2 regions of the Caballeronia sp. AZ10_KS36 genome follow, and region 2 is predicted to be linked to the other one. Evidence: riboswitches for the same ligand, from Rfam matches in the RefSeq annotation. Region 2 holds a riboswitch; the other holds the start of a gene.
The links. A riboswitch is a leader RNA that binds a small molecule or an ion and turns the genes downstream of it on or off. The one in region 2 is predicted to bind cobalamin.

Region 1 (3,405 bases), on a different contig from region 2:
GAAAGATTGACGACGCCGTAGCCCGCGAGCGTCGAATCGTAATCGCTGCGCGCGCCGCTCACGATCCACTCGCCGCCCACGCGCCAGCGCCCGATCGACCGATGCGCCGACAGCGACGCGAAGCGCCGCGCGCGACGCGTCAACTCTTCGTGATTCGTCTCGTCGACGGGATTCTGGAACGTCACGCTCGCGCGCACGTCGGTTGCGCCCACGTGCCCCGCCCACGATCCCTCGACGCCCTGCACCTTCGCGCGCCCCACGTTCTGCGCGGTATAGAAGCCGCTGCTATCGCCCACGTAGTCGATCAGATTCGAATAGCGCGTCTCGAACGCCGTCACACGCACCACGCCGATCTTGTCCGATGCGTACTGCAACGCGGCCTCGGCCGAATGGCTGCGCTCCGGCTGTATCGACGGATTGCCGCTGAACGGATAGTAGAGATCGTCGAAGCTCGGCGCGCGAAACGACGCCGCGTAGCTCGCGCTCGCGCGCCAGTGGGAATCGAAGTTGTACGCGTAGCCCAGATAGTAGCTGTTCGCGCCGCCGAAGTCGGAATACTGGTCGCGGCGCACGTTGGCCTGCACTTCGCTCGGACCGAAGCGGCCGACATAGCCCGCGAACACCGAGTTCACATGCCGGTCGGGCGCGCTGAACTGGTCCGAATCGAGCGACTGGTCGAGATGCTCGTAGCCGAACACGAGCTTGTGCGCCTCGGTGAGCCGGAAGTCGTTCTGCCACAGATACTGATGATTCTCCGAGTCGAAGCGGCTCGTATAGACGCCGTTGTGCTCGATGTTCGCGCGGTCTTGCCCCTGCGCGACGGTGAAGTGCGTCGTCCAGTTGTCGGTGAGCTTGCCGTTCGCGAACACCGACGCCGAACGCACGCGATCATGCGATTCGTTGAGATCGGTCGGCACGCCGTAGGGATCGTCGAAGCTGTTCACGCCGTTCGATTGCAGGAAGCGCACGCCTGCGTCCCACTTGTCGCTGAACTTGTGGCGCAGCGTCGCGGCGACGCTTTCGTTCAGATAACCGTTCGCGTTCGGATTCGCGCCGGGCGCGAGCGCGGGATCGATCGACGAGAAGCCGTCGGTCTTTTCGCGCGACACGTTCAGGCTAAACGTCGTGCGGCCATCGGTATCGAGCGCGCCGTCGACGCCCGCCGACTGGCGCTGCGTGTGATAGCTGCCGTATTCGGCTTCGAAGTGAAAGCGCGGCGGATGTGCTTCGCCCTCCTTCGTGAAAATCTGCACGACGCCGCCGATCGCGTTCGATCCATACAGCGCCGACACATTGCCGTTGACCACTTCGACGCGGCCGGTCTGATCGAGCATCAATTGCGACAACTGCGCCGCGCCCAGAGACACGGATTCGACGCGCACGCCGTCGATCAGCACGAGCGATTGCGTCGAGGACGCGCCGCGTATGAAGACGCCCGAGGTCGCGCCCGGCCCGCCGTTGCGCGTGATCTGCACGCCGGGCGCGAGCGCGATGAGTCCGAGCACATCGTCCGCATTGCTGTCGGCGATGTCTTGCGCGTCGAAGAGCGTCGCCTGCGGGATGGAATCGGCGAGCGGTTGCGCGCTGCGCGTCGCCGTGACGACGACGGGCGCGAGTGTCTGCGACGGAGAATCGGAATCGGCGTGCGCGGCCTGTGCAAGCGGCGCACTCGCGGCGGCGCACATCACGACGCGCGCCGCGCGACGAATGAGGCCGGACGAAGGCAAGACCATGTGTGAAGCGTTCCCGTTGGAGACTGGCGCGTGCCCCGCTCCCCGCGAGGTCTGTGCGCGACGCACGCGCCGTATTGCAAAGCATCGGCGCGCTGGACGATTGGCCGGTATCCGGGCTGGCGACGCATCGTCCCGCCTTCCCGCGCTTCGAAGCGCAGTGGCGCCGACACGTTTCTTGCAGTCGCGTCTCCGATGACAAACGACCACGGAGCAACGAGAAGAAACGCGCGTGGGACGACTTGCAACTTGCGTTGCGGTCGCTTACCGTTGCGGGGGCAGCACAGGTTGGCGAGCCGCGCGAGGCGAGACGACGCTTCCTGTTTCCCGTTTGACTGCGCCGCAAGAAAGGCGGCGCGAGCACCAAAAGTGCGGCAAGTGTAGGAGCGCGCATAAGGGCCGTCAAGAAGGCGCGGGGCGCCTCATCGCGAGGTCCGAGCGACGAGCAAGCGACGAGCGAGCGTCGTCAGCCGCGCATCCGGGTGCGTCACGCGCGGCCATTCCACACATGAATACGCGGCGATGCGCGCAAGATCGCGTGTTGTTACGTCTCGAAACGAGACAATTATCGGAAGCGCCTTTGAACCGCGCTAAAATGCCAGGTCTTTAGAGGACGCAGCACATGCTCAACGAACTCGAATCACTGTCAGGGAACATCGGCCGGCTGATCAAGATCAGCGAGCGCCACAATCAGGCGCGTCTCGCGCTCGAAGCACAAATGGAACAGCTGCGCGCCGATTACGCCAGCGTTCAGGCCGAACTCGCGCAGGTTCGCCAGGAGCGCGACGCGCTGCAAGGCGAACGCGATTCGCTGTCCGCGAAGATCGACGACGCGCAAGTGCGCCTCAACGCGATCCTCGAAAAGCTGCCGCGCGGCAAAGCGCATCATGCCGAGAGCGACAATCAGCTCGATCTTCTGAACGCCGAAGCCAGCGCGTCGCGCGAAGCGCAGCACGAACATGCGCACGCGGAAGAAGTGCACGGCGAGCATCATCAAGGAGAGAAGGCATGACGACCACGCAGATCGAAGTATCCATTCTCGGCCAGCAGTATCGCCTCGCGTGCTCGCCGGAAACCGAAGCCGCGCTGCGCGAAGCCGTGGCCCGCGTCGATGCCGAAATGAACAAGGTCCGCAACGCAAGCAGCGTGCGCGGCACGGACCGCATCGCGGTAATGGCCGCGCTTTCCCTGGCGTCCGAATTGCTCAAGCTGCAGGAAAGCGTGCGCCACGGCGAAGCGTTCCCGGCCGAGGAAATCCGCCGCACCATGCATTCGATGAACGAGCAGCTCGGCGCGGTCATTGCGCAATATGAGGCGCACTGAGCGAAGCGCGCTGACGCTCATGCGCTGATCTAATCAGCGTCGCGATATCCATCAAAAAAAGATACCGCGAGAAACGCAGGCAAGGGCTGCAAGGACCAAACGTTTGGTGTACAGTGAGGTCTCCCTGCCTGGTACGCCAAGGTCATATATTCCTTGAACCAATGCTACATTGGCACGGTTGCGGAACGTTGCAGCACGGGCGCGCGCGTCACTCTGTCTGATGTACCCGAAGTGTTGCTTACCGCGACCAATCTTGAACCCAGGTTCAGGATGCCGGCCTAGCGGCTGAGGCGGGGACCTTATTTACGAAGCACGAACGGCATCGGTTCTTACCGGTGCCGTTTTCATTTGC
Region 2 (3,405 bases):
TCAGCGAAGCGATCGCAATCGGCAGCGGATTCAGCCCTTCCTTTTCGAGGGCTTCGATGAGCGCATCGAATACAGCGGTGTTGCCCGCTTGCAGATGCGCGCGATAAAACAGAATCGCGACGACGGGCGCGCCGTCGGTCCAGCGCGCGCGCCAGTCGTCGATTGCGGCGATGTCGTGCTCGGGATGATAGATGGCTACGGCAGGCAGCGGACGCGGCGCTTGCGGCGCGCGGCCGAAGCCGAATGCGTGATAACCGACTGCGCGCAAAAATTCTTCGGCATTGCCTGCGCCGCCTTCGCGCAGATAGCGCGACAACTCCCGGCAGAACGCGGCATCCGCGGTACTCTTGCTGATCAGGTTCGGGTCTTCGGTGAGATCGCCCGAGAACATGGCAAGCATCTGCTTCTCGCGCTCGGCGAGCGCCACGATTCGCTCGATGCCATAAGGCCAGTACGATTCACCGCCGAGATGATCGAGGATGACGACGCGCGCATGACGCAATACATCGTCGACATAGAAATCGACCGATGCGGGCTGGCGCAGAAACGATTGATTCGCGAGCCGCACTTCGGGAAAGCCCGGCTCAAGACGCGGAAACACGCTTGCAAGCAGCGCGAGCGTGGTATCGGCCGAACTCAGTACGACGATCGGTGCGCGCGTCTGCTCGATACGCATGACGCCTGCCGCGTCATCGACAAAACCTCCCGGCGTCGTGCGTAACAAATGCATTGCGTCAGGCCTGCGCGAGCGCGTTCGCCAGCGCCGCGTTCAACGCTGTTTGCAGGGTTTGACGATCGAGGTCTTCTCCGATCAGCACGAAGCGGCTCGCGGCTTCCCCTTCGTTCCAGCGCCGGTCGAAATAGCTGTCGAAGCGCCGGCCCACGCCTTGCACCACGAGACGCATGCCCGCGCCCGGCAGCGCGGCGAATCCTTTCACGCGATAGATCGTGTGGCTCTCCACAAGCGCCTGCAACGCGGCAATGGCCTGTTCGCGTGATTCGACTTGTGCTTCGACTACGACCGAATCGAATTCGTCATGGTGATGATCCACGTGGCCTTCGTCGTCGGCAGAACCGTGATGATCGTGGCGAAGATGAATGCTGTCCTCGGACGCGGACTGCAGACCGAGCAGCGCATGCAGATCCAGCTTGCCCATTTGCGCGGGCACGACCTTCACTTGCGGCGGAATCTCGGGCCGCACCAGCGCTTCCACGCGGCGCAGTGCGTCGACGTCCATGAGGTCCGTCTTGTTGACGATCACGAGATCAGCCGAGGACAGTTGATCTTCGAATAGCTCGTGCAGCGGCGATTCGTGATCGAGATTCGGGTCGGCCTTGCGTTGCGCATCGACCGCTGCGGGATTCGCGGCGAACTGTCCGCTTGCGGCGGCAGGACCGTCGACCACCGTGATGACGGCATCCACCGTGAACGCATTCTTGATCGACGGCCAGTTGAATGCCTGCACGAGCGGCTTCGGCAACGCGAGGCCCGAGGTCTCGATCAACACATGGTCGATGCGCTCGCGGCGTTCGAGCAACTGCTCCATCACCGGATAAAACTCTTCCTGCACCGTGCAACACAGGCACCCGTTAGCGAGTTCATAGAGATTGCGCTCCGAGGACCCGGCTTCGTCGTCGCAACCGATGCCGCAACCCTTCAGGATTTCCCCGTCTATACCGAGTTCGCCGAACTCATTCACGATGACAGCAAGGCGCAAGCCCTGCGCATTCGACATGATGTGGCGCATCAAGGTGGTCTTGCCGCTGCCGAGAAAGCCGGTCACGACCGTGACGGGTATCTTGCGGGTTTGCATCGTCGCTCCGTGGCTCGTGTATGCATGCGTCGTGCATGCGTCGTGCGTGCGTCGCGCGAGCAAGGTATCGCCGGCGAGATCTGCGGGAAAAAGCGCACGACTGATGGATCATGGGACATGCCGCATCCCCGCGGCGTGGGCCCTGCGAAGTTCTGGCCGGTATCCGGGCTTGGGACCTCGTCGCGCAGCCTTCCTGCCGTGCACCGACAGTGGCTTCGTGCGCAACGCGCGATATCCTAATAGCGATACCGCCGGTCTCTTACCGTTGCGGGGGCAGCGCAGGTTGGCGCGTCCGTTCGCATAATGGACGATGCGCTTCCTGCTTCCCGTTTAACTGCGTGCGAAAGAAGCTCGCACGCGGGCACCAGAACTGCGTGAAGTCTAGGCTCCCCGCGAGGGAGCGTCAAGGAATCCGGCGCTGAAACCGGTGCATGTGGTATCGTTGGCGCGCGACTGGTGCTCGCGCGTTCACACGAAACGCGCAGTTAAACGGGAAACAGAAAGCGGCGTCTTCACATGCATGCAAGCGCTCGCCAACCTGTGCTGTCCCCGCAACGGTACGCGACCGGCGGTATCGGCTCGCACGATATCGCGCATGGCGCAAACGGCCACTGCCCGTTCACGGTGGGAAGGCTGCGCGATGAAGGCCGCAAGCCCGGATACCGGCCATCGCTGGGGACGAAGCGCATCTCGCTGTCATGATGCCTTCGCCGAACGCCGCCATCCGCGAGGGACGCATGGGCGGCGCAAGCATTTCCGTCCATTCGTTCGATGATACTTCCTTGCGGGAGCCTGCGCCATCTTGCCGTCGGCATCGGCTGCAAACGCGGCGTAAGCGCCGATGCGATAGAAGCGGCCGTCCTTCGTGCGCTTCAAGCAGCGGAACTCACGTTCGCGCACATCGCGGTGGTCGCGAGCATCGACATCAAACACGACGAAGCCGGCTTGCGTGTCTTCTGCGAGCGTCATGCGCTGCCATTGCGTTTCTATCGCGCAGACCAGCTCGCGCACATGCCCGCCGACGGTGTATGCGAGCCTAGCGCGCTGCTCGCGAGCGAGGGCGGAGAGCTTGTTGTGCCGAAGATGATCGACGGTCATGTGACCGTCGCCATAGCAACGAAGAAAGCCTGAAAGAGCCCATGAAAACCGATACGGAATCACATCTGCGCGTGACGCAGCGTCGCAAGGAAGGCCACGAAAAGAAGCAGGCCGCCGCCGATCACGAGAAGGGTCTCTTGATCGTCAACACAGGCAATGGCAAGGGCAAGACGACGGCGGCATTCGGCATGGCCGTGCGCGTGCTCGGGCACGGCATGAAGCTCGGCGTCGTTCAGTTCATCAAAGGCGCGCTGCATACGTCAGAGCGCGATTTCCTGAGCGCGGTCGCCAATTGCGATTTCGTGACGATGGGCGACGGCTATACCTGGAACACGCAAAACCGCGAGGCCGACATGGCGACCGCGCGCAAAGGCTGGAACGAAGCGCGGCGCATGATCGAAAGCGGCGAATATCAGATGGTCGTGCTCGACGAGCTCAACACCGTGCTCAAGTACGAGTACTTGCCGCTCGACGAAGTGCTCGATGTGTTGAA

Region 1: linked by a shared signal. The riboswitch ahead of NCR35_RS04455 (TonB-dependent receptor domain-containing protein) and the one ahead of cobW (cobalamin biosynthesis protein CobW) in region 2 are both predicted to bind cobalamin.

Annotation. Positions count from the first base shown of each region.
Region 1 covers NZ_JALQDQ010000004.1:70,132-73,536, reverse strand. The annotation lists gene NCR35_RS04455 (TonB-dependent receptor domain-containing protein) at 1-1,733, opposite strand, end outside; cobalamin riboswitch at 1,819-2,113, opposite strand; gene NCR35_RS04450 (ATPase) at 2,353-2,742, shown strand; gene NCR35_RS04445 (cell division protein ZapA) at 2,739-3,053, shown strand; RNA gene ssrS (6S RNA) at 3,172-3,354, shown strand.
Region 2 covers NZ_JALQDQ010000025.1:334,362-337,766, forward strand. The annotation lists gene cobN (cobaltochelatase subunit CobN) at 1-730, opposite strand, end outside; gene cobW (cobalamin biosynthesis protein CobW) at 735-1,814, opposite strand; cobalamin riboswitch at 1,952-2,198, opposite strand; cobalamin riboswitch at 2,251-2,499, shown strand; gene NCR35_RS16965 (cobalamin biosynthesis protein) at 2,586-2,945, shown strand; gene cobO (cob(I)yrinic acid a,c-diamide adenosyltransferase) at 2,954-3,405, shown strand, end outside.